3 regions of the Coprobacillus sp. AF33-1AC genome follow, and region 2 is predicted to be linked to each of the others. Evidence: riboswitches for the same ligand, from Rfam matches in the RefSeq annotation. Region 2 holds a riboswitch; each other region holds the start of a gene.

Region 1 (8,175 bases), on a different contig from region 2:
TCCGTTTACGTTAGCGTCATCATCAATTTTAACACCTAATGCTTCTTCTAATAATTTACAAATTTCTTTTCTAGCAAAGAAAGAATTTTCACCAATACCTGCTGTAAAGCAAATAGCGTCAACGCCTCCTAAAGCAATGAAATAACGTCCAATATAAGCAATAACTCTTCTAAAGAAAATATCTAATGCTAATTGAGCTCTTTCGTTACCATTAGCAGCTGCATTTTGTACATCTCTAAAGTCACTAGACACACCAGATACACCTAGTAATCCAGATTCTTTATTTAACATACGAATAACTTCTTTCATATCTAATCCAACTTCTTCGATTAAATAGTCGATTACAGAAGGATCAACATCTCCTGAACGTGTTCCCATCATGATACCAGCTAAAGGAGTGAATCCCATAGATGTATTGATTGATTTACCATCTTTAACAGCACTTAAAGATCCACCAGCTCCTAAGTGAGCAACGATAATACGTGAATGTTCTGGATTTCCCATCATTTCACGACAACGTGAAGATACATAGAAATGACTTGTACCATGAGCACCATATTTACGTACTTTATTTTCTACATAATATTTATATGGAATTGGGTAAATATAACTTTTTGGTTCAAGTGTTTGGTGGAATGCAGTATCAAATACTGCAACTGCACCAGCGTTTGGGATAGCTTCTTTAAAAGCATAATATCCAGTTAAGTGAGCTGGATTGTGTAGAGGTGCTAATGATTTTAATTCATCAATTTTTGCTACAACATCTTCATCAATGACAACTGATTGATCGAAGTATGCACCACCTTGAACAACACGATGACCAACACCTTTGATTTCATTTAAATCATGAACGATTTCTTTTTTGATTAAAGTATCTAATAAAAGTTGAACAGCAACTTTATGATCTTTAATAGGTAAGATAGTTTGTTCTTTTTCTCCGTTATATTTAATAGTAAAAATAGAATCTTCTAAACCAATTCTTTCAATTACTCCAGAAGTGATAACTGATTCATCATCCATTTCAAATAATTGGAACTTTAATGATGAACTCCCTGCATTTACAGAAATAATTTTTGCCATATTTTTATAAAGCCTCCTTAATATATCGCTATTATAACACCATTCCTTAAAAAAACTATATAAAATAAACAAGATTTTATTGTTTTTATTGATAGTCAGTATATAATGGTTACTAGCCGGGGGCGCATGTGCTGAGATAGGTGAAAACCTTGTCCCTTAATATCTGATCTGGGTAATACCAGCGTAGAGAGAGCATCATGAATATATCTTTACTCCGGCAAGAAGGAGATAAAATGATGAAAAAAGAATTTGAATTAAGTACGAGAACCATGACTTATATGGCAATTTTCGCGGCATTACAAATTGTACTTGAGTATTGTACAAAAATTTATGAAATGCCAAAGGGAGGAAATATTGCTTTTTCATTGGTTCCAATTTTTTTATGTAGCTATTTAATGAATTGGAAATACGGTGTTGTTGTTTCTTTAGTAAGTTTAGGTGTACAATTTGCTTTGGGACTTGCTGTATTTTATGGTCCTTTATCAGTTATTTTTGATTACATTATTCCAATGGTATTAGTTGGTATGACAGGACTGATTCCTTTAGCACACTATAAACAATATGAAATTCCTGTAGGAATCATTGTGATGTGTGTGTTAAAAACAATTAGCCATTTACTTGCAGGGTGGTATGCTTTTGCAACACCATTAAAAGGAAATCTTACATATAATTTACCATACAATATAGGAACACTTATTGTTTGTTTTATATTATTTATGATTTTATATCCAAGATTAAAAAAAACTGTTCGTTTCTAAAATACTCTTATTAATAAGAGTATTTTTTTATGTCTTTCATTCAATTTTAAATTTGTGTATAATGATAATGTTATTAAGGAGATTAGAAGTATATGGATAATACTATCGTAGGAAAAAAAGTACTGATACATAGTTACAAACATGATGGTAGTATTCACCGTTGTTGGTCTAAAGGTCTTGTATTAGAAGAAACGGATGACCATTTTATTGTTATTAATAATAGAACATTAGTAACGGAATCTGATGGAAGAATGTGGCATACAAGAGAACCGGCTATTTGGTATTTACCTAAAAATAAATGGTATAATGTCATTTGTATGATTAGAAAAACAGGTGTTTATTATTATTGTAATATTGCTTCACCTGCATTATATGATGGCGAAGCATTAAAATATATTGATTATGATTTAGATTTAAAGGTGTTTCCAGATCATAATTATCGTATTCTAGATGAAGAAGAATATCGTCAACATGCTAGAATGATGGGATATAGTGAACGATTAGATGAAATTTTATGGAAACAACTAGATGTTTTAATTGAAGTTGCTAAAGCACAAAAAGGACCATTTAGTGAATCATTTACTAAAGATTGGTATCATTTTTATCAAGATTTAAAAGAGGGATAAATATGAAAGCAAAAATAAAATTAGATTGTCAAGAAGATACAATTTCTTTAGGAAAAATAATTGGTAAGTTAGTTAAAGCACATAGTTTAATTACTTTAAGTGGTGATTTAGGTGCTGGTAAAACAACTCTAACAAAAGGAATTGGACAAGGATTGGGAATCAAAAGAGTTATTAATTCACCAACTTTTACTATTTTAAAACAATATCAAGGACGTTTAAATTTATCACATTTTGATGTCTATCGTCTTGAAGGACAAGATGATGAATTAGGTTTTGAGGAGATTTTTGATAGTGATGATGTATGTGTTGTCGAATGGTCACAATTTATTGAAAATATTTTACCTCATGAACGTTTAGAAATTATTTTGAATCATGAAGAAAATGGACGTACATGTATTATGCATCCAATTGGTCAAAGATATGAAGAATTGGTAAAGGAGATAATAAATGAAAACAATTGTAATGGATACATCGAATAAATATCTTGTTATTGCATTGTATGATCAAGGACAATGTTTAGATGTAATTCAAGAAGAGGGAAATCGACGTCAGTCAGAATATGCTATTGTTTATTTGGGAAAACTTTTAAATCGTCATCATTTAAAGGTAAAAGATTTTGGCGAAATGATCATAACAATTGGTCCTGGTTCTTATACTGGTGTACGTGTTGCTTTAACAATTGCTAAGACATTAGCTACAACTACATCTATAAAGATTAAAACAATTTCTTCTTTAAAAGCTTATGCAGGATATGATGAAGTAATAAGTGTATTGGATGCTAGAAGTCATAAAGTGTTTGTGGGTGTTTATCAAAATGGTCATGATTTAATTAAAGAAAAGATGATTGATATTGATGAATTTGATCAGTTAATGCAATTATATCCAAATTTTAAGGTTGTAGGAGATTGCGATTTAGTTAATCAAGTGCAAAGTGAAGTTAATTTAGCACAAAATATGTATCAATTAGCTAAAAGTGAGTCTTATGTAGAAGATATTGATAATTTAGTACCTGTTTATTTAAAATCAGTAGAGGCTAAAAAAATATGCAAATAAGAAAAATGAAAGTGGATGATCTTGATGAAGTTACTTATTTAGAACAACTATTATTTTCATCACCGTGGTCTAAAGAGGACTTTATTTATGAAATAAATACGAATCCTTTTGGACATTATGTTGTTATTGAAAATGAAAAACAAATTGTTGGTTATTTAGGAATGTGGCTAATGGGAGATCAAAGTCAAATTACAACAATTGGAGTAAATCAAGAAATGCAAGGACAAGGCTATGGAAGTCAATTAATGCAGTATGCCATTGATTTAACTTGTCAAAGAAAATATCATAATATTAATTTAGAAGTGCGTGTATCTAACATGGGTGCTATTCATTTATACGAAAAATATGGTTTCAAAAATGTAGCGTTACGAAAAAATTATTATGAAGATACACACGAAGATGCTTATTTAATGATTAAGGAAATGGAGGTATAGTATGTCACTATTGTTAGCTATAGAATCAAGTTGTGATGAAATGGCTATGGCTGTACTTAAAGATCAAAGAGAATTTTTAAGTAGTGTTGTTGCCAGTCAAATTGATATTCATGCAATGTACGGAGGCGTTGTGCCAGAAATTGCAAGTCGTAAACATGTAGAATGTGTTTCGCTTGTGTTGAAGGAAACTTTACAACAGGCTCATGTTACAATGGAACAGATTGATGCGATTTGTGTTACTAAAGGTCCGGGGCTTGTAGGATCATTGCATATTGGATTACAAGTTGCTAAGACTTTAGCATTAGCCTTTGATAAACCGCTTATAGGAGTTCATCATATTGCAGGACATATTTATGCCAATAATTATGAAAAAGATATTGTTTATCCGGCACTATGTTTAGTTGTGAGTGGCGGACATACAGAGTTAGTTTATATGAAAAGTCCTTTTTCATTTGAAGTGATTGGGGAAACACTTGATGATGCGGTTGGTGAGGCATACGATAAGGTTGGTAGAGTTTTAGGACTTCCTTATCCAGGAGGACCAATTATAGATCAATTAGCCTTTCAAGGTAAACCACAATATACTTTGCCAAAGCCATTAGATGATGATAGTTATAATTTCAGTTTTAGTGGATTAAAATCAGCAGTCATTAATTTGGCACATAATATGACACAAAGGCATGAAGAAATGAATCATGAAAACTTGGCTTATAGTTTTCAAAATGTTGTTGTTGATGTTTTAGTAAATAAAACAATAAAGGCTGCTAAAGAATATCACGTTAAAGAAATTATGCTTGCTGGTGGGGCAAGTGCAAATAAAGGTTTAAGACAAAAAATTAAAGAAGAAGTTGACAAGATGCCAGGGGTGATACTTTCATTGCCACCAATGTCATGTTGTACAGATAATGCAATGATGATTGCTTTAGCAGGGAAAGTTATGTATGATCATCATTTGTTTAGTGATTTGTCATTGGGGATTAAACCTCATCTTGATTTAGAATTAGAATCGATTGAGGAGGAATAATATGGATAAAAAGATTTCAAAAGCAACAATGTCACGTTTTCCGGTTTATTTAAAAGCTTTAAGAAAAATGCAACATGAAGGAAAAGAAACGTGTTTGTCAAGTGAATTATATGAAACAACTGGAATTCAAGATACAACTATAAGACGAGACTTTACATATCTTTCAAAGACAGACAATTTTGGAAGACGCGGTAAAGGATATGATGTTAAACATCTTATTGATGGTTTAAGTGAAGTGCTTGGATTAGGTCTTGAAGAACCTATTATTTTAATTGGGGTTGGTAATTTAGGAAGTGCTATTTTAAAATATAATCGTTGGCAATATACAGTTGGTAAAATTGTGTGTGGCTATGATATGGATAAAAATAAGGAAGGGGAAAGATTTGGTGTTAAATTAAATCATATTGATGATTTAGAAGCTACTTTTCCTAAAGATTGTAAAATTGCAATTTTAGCTATATCAGAAAATGTGCAAAATACAGTAGATCGCCTTATGGATTTAGGTATTAAAGGAATTGTGGATTTTACACATAGTCATTTTACAGTACGACCAGGAGTAGAGGTACAAACGGTTGATGTTGTTGTAGCAATACAAGAATTAATTATAAAAATGCATTCAAATGATCAATAATGATTGATAAAGTGTGATTAATGTATATAATTAGTAGATAAGTTATAGGAGGGGACATATGTTTGAATTTATTACAGTAAGAGAATTATTTGAAATGTTTCTTGATGGTGATCAATCTCAATTAGAAGGAATTGAGTATGTTGAACTTCAAGGATGGGTTCGTACAAATAGAAATAATGGAAAAGTTGGTTTTATTGCTTTAAATGATGGAACTTATTTTAGAAATTTACAAGTTGTTTATATAGAAGAAGGGTTAGATAATTATCAAGAAGTGGCACATATTTCGACTGGTAGTGCTATTAAAGTTCTAGGTAAATTAAAATTAACACCTGAAGGAAAACAACCATTTGAAGTAGAAGCAACACAAGTTACAATTGAAGGAACTTGTGATGAAGATTTCCCATTACAAAAGAAAAGACATTCTTTTGAATATATGAGAGAAATACCACATTTAAGACCAAGAGCAAATACGTTCTATGCAATTTATCGTGTACGATCAGTATTATCAATGGCTATTCATGAATTTTTCCAAAATCAAGGATTTGTTTATGTTCATACACCAATTATTACTTCTAATGATGGTGAAGGTGCCGGAGAAATGTTTAGAGCAACGACAATTGATAATACAGAATTTGATAAGGATTTCTTTGGAAAGGAAGCATACTTAACAGTAACTGGGCAATTACATGTTGAAGCTTTTTGTATGGCATTTAGAGATGTTTATACATTTGGTCCTGCATTCCGTGCAGAAAATTCAAATACATCAAGACATGCAAGTGAATTTTGGATGATTGAACCTGAAATTGCTTTCGCTGATTTAGAAGATGATATGGATTTAATTGAAGATATGGTTAAATTCTGTATTGATTATGTATTAGAAAATGCTCCGGAAGAAATGAAATTCTTTGAATCAATGATTGATAAAGAATGTATTAAACGTATTAGTCATGTAAGAGATAGTGAATTTAAACGTATGACTTATACAGAAGCTATTGAATACTTAGAAAAAGCTGATGTTAAATTTGAAAATCCGGTATCATGGGGTATGGATTTAAATTCAGAACATGAACGTTATATTTGTGAAAAAATAGTAGGTGGTCCCGTCTTTTTAACAGATTATCCAAAAGAAATTAAAGCATTCTATATGCGTTTAAATGATGATGGAAAAACTGTTGCTGCTTGTGATTTACTTGTACCAGGAATTGGGGAATTAGTAGGTGGTTCTCAACGTGAAGAAAGATATGATGTTTTAGAAAAGATAATGGATGAAAAAGGAATGGCTAAAGAAGGACTACAATGGTATATGGATTTACGACGCTTTGGTGGATGTAAACATGCAGGATTTGGTCTAGGATTCGATCGTTTCTTAATGTATTTAACAGGAATGCAAAATATTAGAGATGTTGAACCATTCCCAAGAACACCTAGAAACCTTAAATTTTAATAGTTGAAGATAACATTGTTATCTTCTTTTTTATTCAGTTATAGAAAATAGGTTATCTAAAAAGTGAGATGGTGTATAATGTTTAAAGAGGTGAGAATATGAACTCATTAGATCTTTTAAATATTTATTATAATTTTATTTTTAATTACAATGAAATTTCATATAATCGTGCTTATGAAGATTTCCACACAACAGAATGTTTGAAAAAGTGGTTACAATCTTTTAATATTAATTTAAGTTTTTTCAATCAAGTAGATAATGAAAATTGGCAAATGTTTAAAAGGGCAAAATCATTAAAAAATGCTGATTTTTTATTTAAAACTGATTATGATCAGGAGTATAAATCTTTTTATCAAAAAGAAATAAGAAAATATCAAGTTGCTTTCTTACCGGCAATAGGGGATGAATTGTCAAAAAAAATAATTGATCGAAATTATGCATTAAAATATCAAAATGACTCTATCAGAGTTTTTTGTATTGATAAATTGGTTAAAAATAATGATTTTTCATTTTATGGACCTTTTCAATTGTTTTTAAATGCTTTGTTTCAAATTGATAATTGGCCGGGTATTTTTGTATTCAAAGAGCATTTATGGAATTTTATTCCTGTGAAAGATGAAAATGATATTCAAAATGTGTTTAAAAGAATTGAAAATCATACTATTTTTGATGACTTTAATTTTAATCATAATGATGGTTACTTCGTTCAGTTAAGTGATTTACACCTAGGAACAAAAAAGACGAATGAGGGAGTTGAGGTACTAAATGAAAGTTTAGATGAACTCTATCAACATTTGTATAGCCAACACCAAATAAAATATTTGATTACTGGTGATTTGATGAATTCACCAAATCGTAAGAATATGTATTTAGCTTCACAATTTATGAACCGTTTAAAAAAACAATATCATGGTGATGTAACATTTGTACTAGGAAATCATGATGTTATTGTTCATGGGTTAAATATTTTTAAAAAGCAAAAAGCAAAAGTTGTTGCTTATTTACTTGGTGAAAATATTAAGGTTTTAGAGCAAGAAAAAATAATAATTATTAAAATTGATTCAACCTCTGAAGGTAATTTGGCTCGTGGCAAAGTTGGTAAAATTAAATTAGATGAAATAGAGG
Region 2 (8,175 bases):
TTCTTCATTATCAACAAAGCCTTTCAAATCGATAGTGTTGTTATAAAATAAGCATGGCTTAAGTTGACCTGTACTTGTAAGTCGCATACGATTACAGTTGAAACAAAATTTATGGTTGAGGGCATCAATAAAGCCAATGTAACCTAGATATCCTTGAAGTTTAATGTAATAAGCAGGTCCATTACCTAATTGTTGGTTCACTACATGGTATTGAAAATGATGACAATAATCTATTATTTGTTGGTAATGATTTGTTCTCTTTTCTTGATTTAACGGCATCATTTCAATAAATCTTAAACAAATATCTTTATCTTTAACAAAAGATAATAGCGATTGTAATCTTTTAAGATGAAATGTATCATCTACAACACAATTAATTTTAACAGGTATTTGAATATGATAAGCATAAAGAATGTTATCAAGGACTTTTTGAAGACAATCCTGTTTTGTTAGCAAAAAATACTCATTTTCATCTAGTGTATCAAGTGAAAAATTAATAGCATCAATATCTATGTTTTTTAAATAATTTAAATCTTGTTTAGTAAAAAGAGAACCATTTGTAGTTAAAGTTACTGATTGAACACCCTTTATTTTTTTCAAAGAGGAAATTAAATAAAGATACCCTTTTCTTTGTGTCGGTTCACCACCAGTAATTTTAAATTTAGTAATTCCAACTTTAATAGCCGCCTTAACAATCTTAATGAGATCTTCATAACTTAAAATATCATGATGAGATAAATGAGATGGGTAATCAACTTTGCAGTATGAACATTGATAATAACAACGATCGGTAATCGATATGCGTAAATAATCTATTTCTCTTTGAAATGAATCCTTCATAGTGCTCCTTCCGTTATTCTCGTTCAAGAATAACCATCACCTAATAATTTAAACGATAAATAAAAAAAATTCAACAAATCAAAAATAATTTGTTGAATTTTCGTTTTGTTATAAAAGATTATTTAAAATAATCTTCTTATTTCATATTTTTTATCTTCATGTATAAAATGAGTTAAATCTGTTATCTTGACAACGTGTTGAGGATGATTACCTTTACAAGTTTCACCTTCACCCATTGCTTCTACTACTTTACTATTTCCTATATAAATACCAATATGTCCATAACTTTGTTCATTACCCAAAGCAATAACATCACCTGGAATCATATCATCAATATCTCTAATTTTTGTACCTAAAGAGGCATATCCATTTGCTGTTAAACGATCAATTTTAATACCACTATGATTCATAACCCAATAAACAAGACCTGAGCAATCAAACATATCTTCGCCTGTCGCTCCCCAATAATAACGACACCCTAACTTAGATTGAGCATTTTCACTAATCTTATCACCAAAATCTTTTAATTTATATTTTTCAGCAAGTTTACTCTTCAATGAATTAATAATGGTATTTCTTTGATCAACAAATTGACTATCATAATCAATTTCTAAAATATCATTATATGTATTTTTATTTTCAGTTGTCAAAACAGGCTCATTAAATGAGATATCTTTTTTATATAATGAATCTAATGTTGTATATGTCCAAGATAATATTTTATCTTTGGGCGTTTTAAACGCATTTAATGAAGTTATCATTTGTGGTGTTTCACTTTGACATAAAGTATACGTTATTTGTTGGTGCCATTCTACTTCATCTAATATCTTGTTCATCTAATATCTTGTTTGCCTGTGTTTTCAACTGAGTATAATGATGAGGTTTTGTAGGATATTCTGGAATACCTGCTAGTAGTCCTTTTCTAGCAAGACGACAATATTCACTAAATTTCCAAGTATCTTTTGTATTATTAATTGATCTTAAATACTTTTCATAACCTACTTGTGATAAATAATTGTGTTTATATACCTTACATTTTTCATTGTATTCATCCAACAACGCTTGTGCTTTGCTTTGTGTTAATAAGTCATTTTTATAATTTTCAAATGCTTCTTGAGTTGTTTCTTCTTTTGTTTGTCCATTCACTCGATAATAGATATTATCGACATGTGATTTTATAGAAGTTTCAAAAAACTCATCTTTATTTTTTAATGAATTTAAAAATTGAGAAAAGTAATTTTTAAATATTTCATTATCATTAAGTCCTGACTTTTCATCATATTGACTATAAGTTTTATAAGCACTATAAGCTTCTTTCCAATAGTTATGAGTAAGCTGTGTATTATATATTGGTGTATCATAAATTATTTTTTTAGTAAGTTGTTTTTTTGAAATTTTTTCATGATGATAACTATAAGTAGGTAATGAATAATCTTTTGCATAAATAGTATTCATTGTTGGATCTGGTATCACTCTACATTCTTTTTTTATTTGTTCATAACTTTTATTAGAAAGCTGATATTGATAATAAGAATGTTCATTGATAAAATCATCGTTGATTTCATTCATAACAGCTGCGGTTTTCTTTTCATTTTCTATGTAGTATTTTGAAAATTGTGACATTTTTTGATTAATGTCATCTTCGGTAATTTGAGTCAATGACGACAATTCTCTTTCAGCTTGCGTCATTTTATCACTTTCACTAGCAAATGTAGTATTAAGTGTTATTACAGCAATCAAAGAAAAAAAGACAACAAATTTTATCAAGTTACATTTTCTTTTATTAAAGTTCAATTTCAATCACTCCATATATAATCTATGTCCATCTTTATAAATTAAAAATACTATATCACAGGTCATTGTAAAATTTTGTTACTTTCGCTGTAACAAAATACATCTATTTAATATCTAATGTATAGTTATAATGTGATTTTTCAAAATGATGGTTCTCATAAAAACGATGTGCATCATGACGATATGTTGAAGTTGATAAATCAATTTGTTCAAGATTTCTACTTTTTGCATATTGAATAATGGCTTCAATTAAATGATGTCCTATTTTTTTATTCCTTTGATCAGGTAAAACAACTAGTTCAACAATTTCTCCAGTATCATGATGATGATGGAGATAATGATGAATATAAAAACTTATAAATCCTTCTATTTTTTCATTTTTTTCAACCAAGAAGAGTACATCACTATTTTCCAGTCCTTCTTGATAACATTTTTTAAAATGTTCTTTATTCATTTTTTTATTTTCTAATAAACAGATAAGATGATAAATCTCATCTAAATCATCCATCGTTGCTTGACATATCATGGTTACTCTTTCCCTTTCATTCATTATTTAAAACCAATTAAAAAATATTATAAAGAAAAATGACTCACAGAGTCATTTATTTAAATGTTTGTAGATGTTGATATAAAGCACCTATTAAATTAGCATCATTTCTAAAATGACATGGAACAATTTCAGGACGCGCAATATCAAATCCTAAATGGTCAAAAATATTATTTAAATTTTTTTGAATCAAATCAATGAGTAATGGTTGTGCACTAATTCCGCCACCAATCGCTACTTTCTCACAATCGAAAATAATATGCACATTATAAATTTGTGTAGCTACTTCTTTTGCAAAAGCATCAATACCAGCAATGACCTTTTCATCGCCTTGGTTTGCTTTTTCAAAAATTTCAATACCTGTTAAATGTTCATCAGTATGTAAACTCTCCTGTACTCTTTCTAACAGTCCTTGAATGCCATTACGTGTAGACCAAGCCCAATTCCATGTTAAAGGATCAGTTGCATTCGTCTTGATAAACGAAAACTCTCCTGCACTAAAATGGCGTCCAGTATGAACTTGATGATCTTTAATTAAACAACCACCTATTCCTGTACCTAAAATAACAACTGCACCATCTTGAATATCTTGCAAATTACCATAACCAATTTCTGCATTAGCAGCACATTTTGCATCATTTCCAATTGTTATTTGAATAGGACATCTTTTTTGTAAAACTTTAACTGTCTCTAATTTATCAATATATCGTAAAGAACCCCCTGTATATTGATAACCTCTTTGAGGATCAATAACACCAGGCATACTTAACGCCATTCCTTTTATTTGATCTTTGTATTGGTCATATATTTGACCAATTGTTTCAATAAAATGATCAAGTGTATCCATTGGTGTAGGCACACTGTTTTTATTTTTAATATTCAATTTTTCATCTATCAGGGCATATTTGATTGAACTACCCCCAACATCTAAGACTAAATAATTCATTTTTATACTCCTATTTGGTTTCTTCCTGAGTTTTTAGCGTGATATAAGCGCTGATCACAACGATTCAATACCACTTCTATCGTTTCATCATCTTTAATTCCCGCTACACCCATACTAACAGATATTTTTTGATTTAATTTTCCAACATGTAATTTCGAATTATCGAACGCTTCTTTTATATCTTTAGCAATAGATACAGCCCCTGCTTTTTCATAAGCAGGTAGAATAACTAAAAATTCATCACCACCATAACGACATCCTTCCATTGAAGGATAACGCTGTCTTTTAATATTATTTAAAACACTTCCTATATAGCGGATGACTTCATCACCTATACTATGTCCATATGTATCATTAATACTTTTAAAATGATCTAAATCCATTAAAATAAGAGAATATGGCGTTCCTTTTGAGACATATTCATCTTGTAAACGATCAAGTTCAGCATGAATAAAACGACGATTATATAATTTACTTAAAGTGTCCGTTGCATTTTCTTGAGATAACTCAATATTAAGTTGTGTTAAAATCTTTGCTTTTTCCTGATTTTCTCTAAGAGTAGCAACATCACTTGTCATATCTTCGGTAATAACAAAAACCCCTACCACTTTTCCATTAGCGTCCTTTAAAGGATATTTTCTAGTATGAGCAATCATTGTTCTACCTTGACTATCTTTACCCTCAGTCTCAATTAAATTAATTGACTTTCCTGTTTGCATGACTTTTTGTTCGTCTTCATATGCTTGTTTTGCATGATCCGATCCAGGAAATAAATCAAAATCAGTTTTTCCAATAACATCATCTCGACAATCAGTAAATTGAGGGTGTTTTTTATAAAACTGTTCATTAACATAAATAATTTCACTTTTTGTATTCTTAAAAAGAATAACGCTTTGATCTTTTGCACACACTAATGTCTCAATTAAGTGTTTAGGATCCATCTTTAATTTCGTAAACAATTCTTCAAATTCCATTCCACATCACCATTATAATTTTATCTTTAAAAAGCTAAAATGTAAACCGTTTCTTTTTGTTAATAATAGGTATTTCCATAACAAAAAAATAATATCATCGATAATAAATTGATTAACCAAAGAACACATGATAAAATATAGAAAACATGTAAATATCAAGGGGGAGCCAACGAGATGTTAGCTGAGAGGAAGTGTAATCTCACTTCGACCCATAACCTGATTTGGATAATGCCAACGGAGGGATCAAACAAAAATGTTTTGCAAGGTTATCTTTTGGTAGCCTTGCTTTTTGTTTACATGAAGAAGGAGGATAAAATGGAAAAATATACAACCCAAATGGATGCTGCGAGAAAAGGAATAATCACTCCAGAAATAGAAGCTGTCGCAAAAAAAGAAAAAAGACCTGTTGAACAAATTATGCAACTTGTCTCTGAAGGAAAAATTGCCATTCCAGCCAATAAAAAGCATCATTGCCTTAATCCAGAAGGGATTGGTAGTATGTTAAAAACTAAAATTAATGTTAACTTAGGAATATCAAAAGATTGTAAAGATTATGATCTTGAAATGGAAAAAGTAATGAGTGCCGTTAATATGGGAGCAGAAGCCATCATGGATTTATCAAGTCATGGAAATACACAACCATTCAGACAAAAACTAGTTAATGAATGCCCAGCTATGATTGGTACTGTTCCAGTTTATGATAGCGTTATTCATTATCAAAGAGATTTAGCTACTTTAACAGCAAAAGATTTCATTGATGTTATTCGTTTGCATGCTCAAGATGGCGTAGACTTTGTTACTGTTCATTGTGGAATTACTAAAAAAACAATCGAACAAATTAAAAAGCATAAAAGAAAAATGAATATTGTTTCTCGTGGAGGCAGTCTTGTTTTTGCTTGGATGTCAATGACAGGAAATGAGAATCCTTTTTATGAATACTATGATGAAATTCTTGATATTTGTGAAGAATATGATGTTACAATATCTTTGGGCGATGCTTGCCGTCCAGGTTGCTTAGCTGATGCCAGTGATGTATGTCAAATAGAAGAACTTGTTCGTTTAGGAGAACTAACAAAAAGAGCTTGGGATCATAACGTACAAGTCATGGTTGAAGGTCCAGGACATATGCCATTAGATCAAATTGCTGCAAACATGAAAATTCAACAAACCATTTGTATGGGAGCACCTTTCTATGTTTTAGGACCACTTGTTACTGATATTGCTCCTGGCTATGATCATATTACAGCAGCCATTGGTGGTGCAGTAGCAGCAATGAGTGGTGCAGCCTTTTTATGTTATGTCACTCCTGCCGAACATCTAGCCTTGCCAAATCTTGAAGACACAAAACAAGGAATCATTGCTTCAAAAATTGCAGCACATGCAGCTGATATTGCTAAAGGGATTCCTGGAGCCAGAGATCAAGATGATAAAATGGCAACTGCTCGTCAAAAATTAGACTGGAATGCACAGTTTGCCTGCGCTTTGGATCCACAAACCGCTAAAGCAATTCGAGATAGTCGTTTACCAGAAGAAGACCACAGTGATACATGCAGTATGTGTGGTAAATTTTGTGCCGTACGCAGTATCAACAAAGCTTTAGCTGGCGATTACATTGATATACTATAACTCATGACATTGACACCCTCTTTATAATCATTATAAAATTTGATTAAGGAGGGTGTTTTTATGAAAGACAGATATAGAAGAAGATGGGTTTTTAGAAGAAGCATTTTTGATGATTTATATTGTTATCTTCATGATAAATACGGCAATATTATTCTTATTGTTTATTTGCCTTTTTTTATTTACGCCTTTTACAAAAGGCATTATCTAACAATCTTCAATTTTAATGTCTTCATCTTTTATTTTGTTATTATCCTAAGTTATCTTTTCCCTTTTGTAAAAAAACACTATACTCGAATTCTTTGTTCAAGTCTTATTATATCTATTATTCTTTCTGGTTTTTTCTATATACAATTTAAACAAACAAATTATCTATATTTTACAAAGTCCTACGTAAATTGTATTGTATTGAAAAATAAAGATTATGACCTTATTGATACCTCGGATTACTTTATTTATCAAAAGAAAACACCCTATTTTCATTATATATTCGATAACAAAGTAGATTATCTATTAGCTAAACAAGATAATTTACAGGACTACCTTAAAATCGTTGAAAAATTATTAGGTAAAATAGAATCATATAAAATTATTGATACTAATCAATATCAGTTAACTTTAAAAAACAAAAAGAAGAAAATCATTTATATCCATTATTATCTACACTTTTCCATTTTAAGTTTTGATGGCTTAGACTATCATATCAAATGACGAAATAATCTTCTTTATTTATAAAATAAAAGTATGCTATAATCCTATCGATAAGGAGAGAATATGGAAAATAAAGAAACAATGATTACTTCTACTCACGTAGAAAATATTTATAAGCTAAATGGTAAAGTTCCTTTAAGCAAAGCTATTCCTTTTGGGTTACAACATGTTTTAGCCATGTTTGTTTCAAACTTAGCTCCTGTATTAATTGTTTGTGGCGCAGCCATCACAAGAAATACCGGACAACATTTAACAGGTGCAGAAATCACCCAAATTTTACAATGCGCCATGTTTGTCGCTGGAATTGGTACAATTATGCAACTTTATCCAGTTTGGAAAATTGGATCTAAACTTCCTATTGTTATGGGAGTAAGTTTTACTTTTTTAGGTAGTCTGCTTGTTATTTGCACAAACTCTAAATTAGGTTATGAAGGAATGATTGGTGCCGTTATCTTAGGTGGTATCTTTGAAGGCTTCGTAGGTCTTAGCGCCAAATACTGGAAAAGATTTTTAACTCCAGTTGTTTCAGGATGTGTTGTTGTAGCAATCGGTTTATCATTACTATCTGTTGGTATGAATTCCTGGGGTGGTGGTAATGGTGCTAAAGATTTTGGGGCTTGGTATCATATTGTCATTGGTTTTTTTACAATGATTGTATGTCTTATTTCAAGATATAAATTAAAAGGTGTATATAAAAATTTAAACATCTTAGTTGGTTTAGTAAGTGGTTATATTTTATC
Region 3 (8,175 bases), on a different contig from region 2:
TAGATTTACAAATAATGTTGGCTTTTTCTTTTAATAGAGAACAGGCATTGCCCATTGCAACTCCTACATGACAATATTCAACCATTTCTAAATCATTTTCGCCATCACCAAAGGCATAAGTCGCTTCTTGATCTAGATGATAATAATCTAATACTTTTTGAATTCCTGTTGCTTTGGAAATAGTAGGTGAATAAAACTCAAATGCATTATCACTACCATGTTCATCATAGTTAATCACATATCCAAAATGTTTTTTGATATATTCTTCTATTTTGTCTTTATCTTGATTTGTTACATTTGCTTCTATTTTCAATGCTTTTTTTAACACTTCATCACGATTAAACTTTGTTGTAAATAAATCATCATTATGTCTTAAATTAACAAAAAATTGATAAAGTTCTTGATGACGAGGATCAATATAAAGATGATTGGCTGTTGCAATCATATAATCACATTTTAACTCTTCTAACATCTTTACTGTTTGCATAGATAAATCATAATCCATTCTATTTTCATAGATTGATTGTCCATCAATTTCTACATATGCACCATTAGTAAGAATATAACCATCAAATGTTCCATCACACCATTTATCTTCTAACATAGCTTTAGGTCTGCCACTACAGATAAATAATTTATGTCCTTGTGCTTTAAGTTTCAATAATTGTTCTTTTACTCCTTGAGGAATGTCCATAATTCCTGCTTGCGACCATATTAATGTTCCATCAATATCAAAAAATAATACTTTTTGTTTCATACTTTCACCTCAAAAAAAGTATATCATAATGTTTTTTTATCTCTTTATATTTTCTAAATTAAAAAAACAAGATAAAAATATCTTGTTTATTTTAATTTATATCCATGGTCCATAGGTCCTTGACCACTACCCAAATCTAAATTTTCTTGTAAACATCCAGAAATATAATCTTTAGCTTTTTTGATTGCATCATGTAAGTTATCACCTTTGGCTAAGTTAGAAGCAATGGCACTTGATAAAGTACATCCTGTCCCATGGGTATTTTGGTTATCAATTTTTTTCCCTTTAAACCATGTAAAGTGATGACCGTCGTATAATAAATCATTAGCGTCATTAATTTGATGTCCACCTTTAACTAAAATGGCACATTGATATTTTTCACTCATAATTTGAGCTGCTTTTTTCATATCTTCTTCATTTTTAATTTCTATATCAGACAAAATCATTGCTTCGGGAATATTAGGAGTGAGAACTGTTGCTAAAGAAAATAAGTAATCTTTAAGTACGTTAATTGCATCATCATTAAGTAATTTTGCCCCACTGGTTGCTACCATGACGGGATCAATCACAATATTATAAACGGGATATTGGTGTAATTTATCAGCAATAACCTTAATGAGTGATCCTTTGGACACCATACCTATTTTTACTGCTTCAGGATAGATATCTTGAAAAATACTATCTAACTGTAAAGCAAGAAAATCAGGTGTCACATCTAAAATACCGGCTACTCCTGCTGTATTTTGAGCAGTTAAAGCCGTAATCGCACTCATACCATAAACATGATGTGCTAACATGGTTTTTAAGTCTGCTTGAATGCCTGCACCACCACTACTATCACTTCCAGCTATTGTTAAAGCACTATGAATTTGGGGATGAACAATTCTTTGTGTTTTTTGTTTTAAAATTTCACTACTACCTTGAATATCATCACTCGCAAAAATAGCACTGACAATAGCGACACCATCAATACCACTACCGGTTAATGATAAAATATTGTGTTCATTAATACCCCCAATGGCTACAACAGGAATATCAATTTGTTGACAAATCTCTTTTAATGTTTTTAAAGAAACCGCATCAGCATCATCTTTAGTTGCGGTTGTAAAAATAGCACCAACACCTAAATAATCTGCTCCCCCATCATAAGCCATCTTAGCTTCATTTAAATCATGAGCCGATACACCAATAATCTTATCAGGTCCTAAGATATCTCTTGCCTTCTTTAAATCTAAATCATCTTGACCAATATGTACACCATCAGCATCAATTTCCTTAGCTAATTGAACATCATCATTAATAATAAGTGGCACTTGATATTGTTTACACAATACTTGAATTTGTTTTGCTTCTTGTAAAAAAGATTCATGATCTAAATCTTTTTCACGAATTTGTACCATTGTTGTTCCCCCTTTAAGGGTTTGTTCTACCTGTTGATACAAAGTTTGATTTTTTAACCATCTACGATCAGTTACCGCATATAATAATAAATCATTCTTATTTAATTTCATATTTAGCTCCTGCTTGTAAAATATATCCATCCATATGATTCACTGCATCAATAATACGATTACGATAAGTGGCATTTCCTTCAAATGACTGTAGATGTGTTTTAGCGATTTCACCTGCTAATCCCATTTGGCATACTGCTGCGACACATGCTTTTAATGGTGTTTTAGGATTAGCTGTAATATAAGCTGTCATTAACCCTGATAATTGACATCCAGTACCTGTAATCGCACTCATTTCTTTTTCCCCGTTATAAATAACATAACATTCTTTTCCATCACTTACTAAGTCAATTGCTCCTGTGACAGCGATAATGGCATTCATTTTTTGAGCATATTCTTTTACGAAAGCAACGTTTTGTTCTAGGTTATCTTGAGTAACGGCATCCATTTCACTCGCATCTACACCATGGGTATTTCCTTGGTTTAAAGCAAGTGTTTTAATTTCTGAAATATTTCCTCTAATAACTGAAAATTGAACTTCTTCGATTAATTTTAGTGCAGTTTGAGTTCTTAAAGTACTGGCTCCTACTCCTACTGGGTCTAATAAGACAAGATGATTTAATTCATTTGCTTTTTTTCCTGCCTTGATCATAGATTGAATTGTTCTATGATTTAAAGTTCCAATATTAATATTTAAACCATTACAAATGGAAGTAATTTCTTCGACTTCCCCTTCATCATCAGCCATAATAGGGCTTGCCCCTACAGCTAAAATCATATTGGCCACATCATTAACAGTTACATAATTTGTAATGTTATGAATAAGTGGTCTTTTTTTCTTTACGTTTTCTAATTGTTCTTTCATTGTGTTCTCCTTTTATTTATAAAAAAACAGAGAACCTGAAAAGAATCTCTGTCCTATGTATCGTTCCTACGTTGGCATTATCCAAATCAGGTTATGGGTCTAAGTTTACAACTTACTCTCAGCCTGTCTACAAGCTCCCCTGTTTATTTATATTGTACTCTTATTATAGGGGCTTTCCCTTATTTTGTCTAGGCACCCAAGATAAATAACATGATAGGAATTGTTATCAATGATAATAATGTAGAAAGAGCAACACCTGAAGAAGCTACTTGAACATTACCATTATATTCATTTGCTCCCATGGCTACCATTGAACCTACTGGCATACCGATTGAAATAGTTGCAATTTTAATAATCATCATATCTTGCGTTAAAAAACTTGCGAGAAAGAAAACAAATAGGGGTGCTGCGACTAATCTTAACACTGTAATAAAATATAAACTTTTATCTTTTAGTACCTCAAGTATTGGATAATCACCAATAGATGCACCAATAGAAATCATAGATAGTGGGGTAACAAGTGAACCAACAAAGTTAAGAGATTCACTTATAGGGGTTGGTAATGAATAGGCTGTAAAATATAATACTATCGCTAAAATAGATGAAATGACACCTGGGGTAACCAATTGTTTAATTTCAAATTTAAAATCTCCTTCACCATCTTTAGCCAGTAAATAAGCTCCCAGTGTAAAGAATAAAAGATTATAAGGCATATGGAGTAATGTATTATAGAATACAGCTTGATTGCCAAACATTGATTGTAAAATAGGCAAAGCCATAAAACCACAATTAGAAAACATAAGCATACAAATATATGTTTTTTGATAATCAGCTTTTAATGGTAATACTTTAACTAAAATAAAACTAATAATGGGCATCGCAATATAGATAACTAAACCTACTGTTAATAATTCTATCGCTAAATGATTATTTCCACTTTTCATTGAAGCAACTGATCCAACAATTAAACATGGATTGGCAATTTGAATAATTAAAGAAGAAATACTTTTATTTACTTTCGTATTTAAAATATCTTTTTTATTTAATACAAAACCAATAATAATCGCAAAAAACAATTTACACATTGTATTTAAAATCATGATTTCCACCCCACTAATAATTTTTTATTACATTATAACTAAATTGTAAATTTATGTAAATAATTGAGTCATGATAAGCATAAATTCTTTTAGTTTGTAAAAAATAAAAGAGGAGGTGAGAGAATGAAACTTTGTTTAACATCTGGTAATTATCATGTTTTTTCATTGATGATTCAAAATCATCAAGATTCCCGTATTAAAATTAAAAACAGTTATCAATTAGATTATGATCTCATTTTAGAAATTGATACGACTTTAAAATTAGAACATGTTCTATCTATTTTAAAGCATGAATTACGTTATTCTCCTTTTATGTATCTTTGTCCTTTATTTCAACTAATCCCTTATCATCAAAGAGCTAAAATAGGTCTTCAAATTCCTTCTTTAACATCTAAAAATCAACTTGCTTTTCAATAAGACTTACTCGTGTAAGTCTTATTGTGTAAGCGCTTAATCAGTGGTATAATAGTGGTATTCGGAGGTGATTTAAAATGAAGAAACGTCCTCGTGTTGGTCTCCTTATTTGCTCAGATTCTCATTATTTATCTGAGATAACACGTGGAGCCCATGCTGCCTGTCTTGAAATGGATGCTGATTTTATCATTTTAAATGGTGGAAAGATAAAAGAAAACCAAGAACTTGATCATTATCAAAAATCTATTGTTTATCAATACGCTAATGTTATGGATCTTGATTTTTTATTAATTCCCTATTCATCAATATGTCCAGAAAATAATGATATAGCTAAAGCATTTTTAAAATCATTTGAAGTACCTATTATTATTTTAAATCAACCTTCACCACTATATAGTTCTGTATCATATAATAATTTTTCCGGAACCAAAGAAGCTGTTGATTATATGATTGAAAATTGTGGATGTCTTCATCTTGGGATGATCAGTGGTAAAAAAGACTCACATGGTTCTATTGAAAGGGTTGAAGCCTTTAAAACCTCTTTAAAAAACCACACTTTGGCTATTCAAGATGATGATATTCTTTATGCATCCGATTATACGAAAAATCATAATGAACTTATCCGCAACTGGCTTATTTTACATCCCTATATAGATGGGATTATGTGTGCATCTGATGAACTGGCACTTTGTTTGTATCAACAGGTTAATGCTGTGACAAATAAAAAGATTGGTCGAGATATCTTTATTTGTGGCTTTGATGATGAACCTATTGCTGCTCATTGTATCCCTTTATTATCTTCATGCCACACTGATCCTTCTTATTTAGGTTATATGGGAGCGATTGAGGGATTATCCACTTTAAAAAAAGATAAACACTTTCATAAAACAATTGATACGTTCTTTATTCCTCGAGAATCTGTTGGTTATAATGCGCAAACTGAAGATTATTTATATCGTTTTTTACTTGATTGTAAAGAATCTCACTTACCAGTAGATTATGTCGCTAGTGGTATTACTAATTATGTATTTGATAATCGTTTAGTTTATCATTTGCCAATTAAAGATAATGTCAATCAATTATTTACTTTATTACTCACTGTTCATGAAGATCAGTTAGTTGATACTTCAACAAAAAGAGATATGAGTCAAATAATTGAAGGTATTTTTACTTATGATTTACTTAATTATATTGATATTGAAAGGTTTTTAAGTGCAACTTCTTTTGTTTTAGATTGTTATCATTCACATCAAAAAAATGTTCATCTCTTTTATCGAAAAATCTATTCAAAAATCATTACTTCTTATCATATGATTATTTCTAAAAGAGAATTACATTATCATGAAGAATTTACTAATTTAAATAAAGTAAATCGTGAAAGCGCACTGGTGAATAAATACAATCATATTTTTGATGTACTCGCTAATAACTTACAACATTTTGGTGTAAAGAATGCGAAGTTATATCTTTATCAAGAAATGATTCCTTACTATCATAATAAACCATTTGAGCTACCTGATAAGGTATATTTAAAACTTAAAATAGAAAATCAACAAGTGATACCTTGTTCTCAACAAGCTTATTATCTTCATAATATATTTAATGATATTAAACCTTATCAGTTAATTTCTGCTATTTATTCTAACGACTATCAAATTGGTTTCTTTATTTCAGATTTATCTTTAGATCAATCTGAATTGATTGATTATATTTCAAGTCAAATAGGTTCTTCTTTGCATTTCTCTGCTGCAGTAAATAAATTAAAACAATTCTCTACTACTGATACGCTTACTGGTTTATTAAATCGTAGAGGTCTTATAGAATCTGCACATCGTCTTTTAAATTCATTAAACGAAAAAGAAAATGCTTATTTCTTTTTAGCTGATATTGATCGACTTAAATATATTAATGATAATTTTGGACATAAATATGGTGATGAAGCCATTAAAGTAGCAACACATATTATTAATCGTATTTTTAAAGATAATAGTGTTATTGGTCGTATTGGTGGTGATGAATTTGTAGTTATCTTTAAATGTGCAGGAACATCATTTATCAATCACTTTAAACAGACAATTGAAGATGTCACCTTAAGTGAAAATCATCATCATCATTTACCTTTTAAAACAACTGTTTCTTATGGTATTTCAGTCATTGATGTTAATCATTCCCAATTAGATTTAACCCAAATGATTAATGATGCGGATGCTTTAATGTATGAACGTAAGAAAAAGAAAAAAATGAAAAATCCTATAACAAATTAAGCTTATTGAAAATAATCAATAAGCTTTTCATTTTTTATTTTTAATTGTTGATCACACATTGAAGCTAATGTGAGTGAGTGACTAACAATAATCACACATTTATTTTCTTGATGTGCTAATTCAATAAATAATTTCATGACTTCTAATGCATTATCTTCATCTAGATTACCAGTAGGTTCATCAGCTAATATCAAATCAGTATCCTTGACAATCGCTCTAGCAATAGCGACTCTTTGTTGTTGTCCACCTGATAATTTTCTCACATCTCTTAAAGCCATATCTTTAGAGATTCCTAATTGATCAAGTATTTGTAAGCAATACTCTTTTTTATTTTTTATTTTTTTATGAGCGATATCTAAAGCTAACATCACATTATCCAAAGCATTCATATAATAAATAAGATTATAAGACTGAAATACGATCGTCATTTTTTCTTTACGATACTTAGTTAAACCTATTTGACTTATATCTTCTTGTTTATATAAGATTTTTCCTTCTTGAGGACTATCTAAACCTGAGGCTAATGCCAGAGTTGTTGTTTTCCCACTCCCACTAGATCCCACTATAGCATAGACCTTCCCTTTTTCAAATGAATAAGAAGTATCTTTTAAAACAGGATGATCATCTTGTCCATCAGGATATGAATAACTTACATTTTTGAATTCTAATAAAGATTCCATACTATCCTTCCTTTCTCGTTAGTATTTCTCTTGGTGAGAGTCTTAATATGTAGGTTGCTGGAACAATGATTGAAACAACACATACTGCTCCAGTAATCGCAAATAATTCAATGACATTATCTGATGTAATGGATACATCCAGTTCTTTTTGTTGATCTTGTTTATTATTATCCATATGTTGAGGACCACCATTTTGTTGAACAGTTTGACTACTTTCCATGACTTGATAAATAGAATTGGCTGCTACTTTACCAGTACCCAACGAAATAACAATGGCTATCACTGCAATCACTAATATTTCTAATAATTGTTGTAAGATAATTTTAACCTTAGTTTGTCCAAGTGATAATAAAACACCAAATTCATAATAACGATTTCTAATCGTTAAAGCTAAAATTAAACATAAAATAGCACTTCCTCCAATAACAATAATCCATACAAATAACTGAGCATAAGATTTCATATTTTCTAATGAAGAAGCATTTTGTTTATACATTTGATCATTTGTTTCTAAAGAATAAGTATTAAAATCAATACTTGTTTTCTTTTTAGCTAATTTAACAAAACTATCTGCATTTTTAGGATCATCTAAATAATAAGTGGCTGATGTTAAATTCTCACTACTATTAGATAAGGTTTGTCCT

Evidence for each region. A riboswitch is a leader RNA that binds a small molecule or an ion and turns the genes downstream of it on or off. The one in region 2 is predicted to bind thiamine pyrophosphate.
Region 1: another riboswitch for thiamine pyrophosphate. It lies ahead of DWZ53_RS09945 (ECF transporter S component); the one in region 2 lies ahead of thiC (phosphomethylpyrimidine synthase ThiC).
Region 3: another riboswitch for thiamine pyrophosphate. It lies ahead of thiM (hydroxyethylthiazole kinase); the one in region 2 lies ahead of thiC (phosphomethylpyrimidine synthase ThiC).

Annotation. Positions count from the first base shown of each region.
Region 1 is NZ_QRQB01000031.1:187-8,361, forward strand. It holds gene DWZ53_RS09940 (acetate/propionate family kinase) at 1-1,080, opposite strand, end outside; TPP riboswitch at 1,189-1,287, shown strand; gene DWZ53_RS09945 (ECF transporter S component) at 1,317-1,838, shown strand; gene DWZ53_RS09950 (DUF402 domain-containing protein) at 1,931-2,464, shown strand; gene tsaE (tRNA (adenosine(37)-N6)-threonylcarbamoyltransferase complex ATPase subunit type 1 TsaE) at 2,467-2,943, shown strand; gene tsaB (tRNA (adenosine(37)-N6)-threonylcarbamoyltransferase complex dimerization subunit type 1 TsaB) at 2,912-3,517, shown strand; gene rimI (ribosomal protein S18-alanine N-acetyltransferase) at 3,508-3,951, shown strand; gene tsaD (tRNA (adenosine(37)-N6)-threonylcarbamoyltransferase complex transferase subunit TsaD) at 3,953-4,975, shown strand; gene DWZ53_RS09975 (redox-sensing transcriptional repressor Rex) at 4,977-5,606, shown strand; gene asnS (asparagine--tRNA ligase) at 5,665-7,050, shown strand; gene DWZ53_RS09985 (metallophosphoesterase) at 7,149-8,175, shown strand, end outside.
Region 2 is NZ_QRQB01000001.1:90,248-98,422, reverse strand. It holds gene DWZ53_RS00495 (GTP 3',8-cyclase MoaA) at 1-840, opposite strand, end outside; gene DWZ53_RS00490 (C40 family peptidase) at 963-1,676, opposite strand; gene DWZ53_RS00485 (hypothetical protein) at 1,657-2,634, opposite strand; gene DWZ53_RS00480 (GNAT family N-acetyltransferase) at 2,738-3,184, opposite strand; gene DWZ53_RS00475 (ROK family protein) at 3,237-4,127, opposite strand; gene DWZ53_RS00470 (GGDEF domain-containing protein) at 4,130-5,101, opposite strand; TPP riboswitch at 5,251-5,361, shown strand; gene thiC (phosphomethylpyrimidine synthase ThiC) at 5,417-6,727, shown strand; gene DWZ53_RS00460 (hypothetical protein) at 6,788-7,435, shown strand; gene DWZ53_RS00455 (uracil-xanthine permease family protein) at 7,499-8,175, shown strand, end outside.
Region 3 is NZ_QRQB01000002.1:34,139-42,313, forward strand. It holds gene DWZ53_RS01400 (HAD family hydrolase) at 1-757, opposite strand, end outside; gene thiD (bifunctional hydroxymethylpyrimidine kinase/phosphomethylpyrimidine kinase) at 844-1,626, opposite strand; partial or broken gene thiE (thiamine phosphate synthase) at 1,687-2,298, opposite strand; gene thiM (hydroxyethylthiazole kinase) at 2,255-3,073, opposite strand; TPP riboswitch at 3,119-3,224, opposite strand; gene DWZ53_RS01415 (AEC family transporter) at 3,262-4,173, opposite strand; gene DWZ53_RS01420 (hypothetical protein) at 4,297-4,590, shown strand; gene DWZ53_RS01425 (GGDEF domain-containing protein) at 4,665-6,851, shown strand; gene DWZ53_RS01430 (ABC transporter ATP-binding protein) at 6,854-7,531, opposite strand; gene DWZ53_RS01435 (ABC transporter permease) at 7,533-8,175, opposite strand, start outside.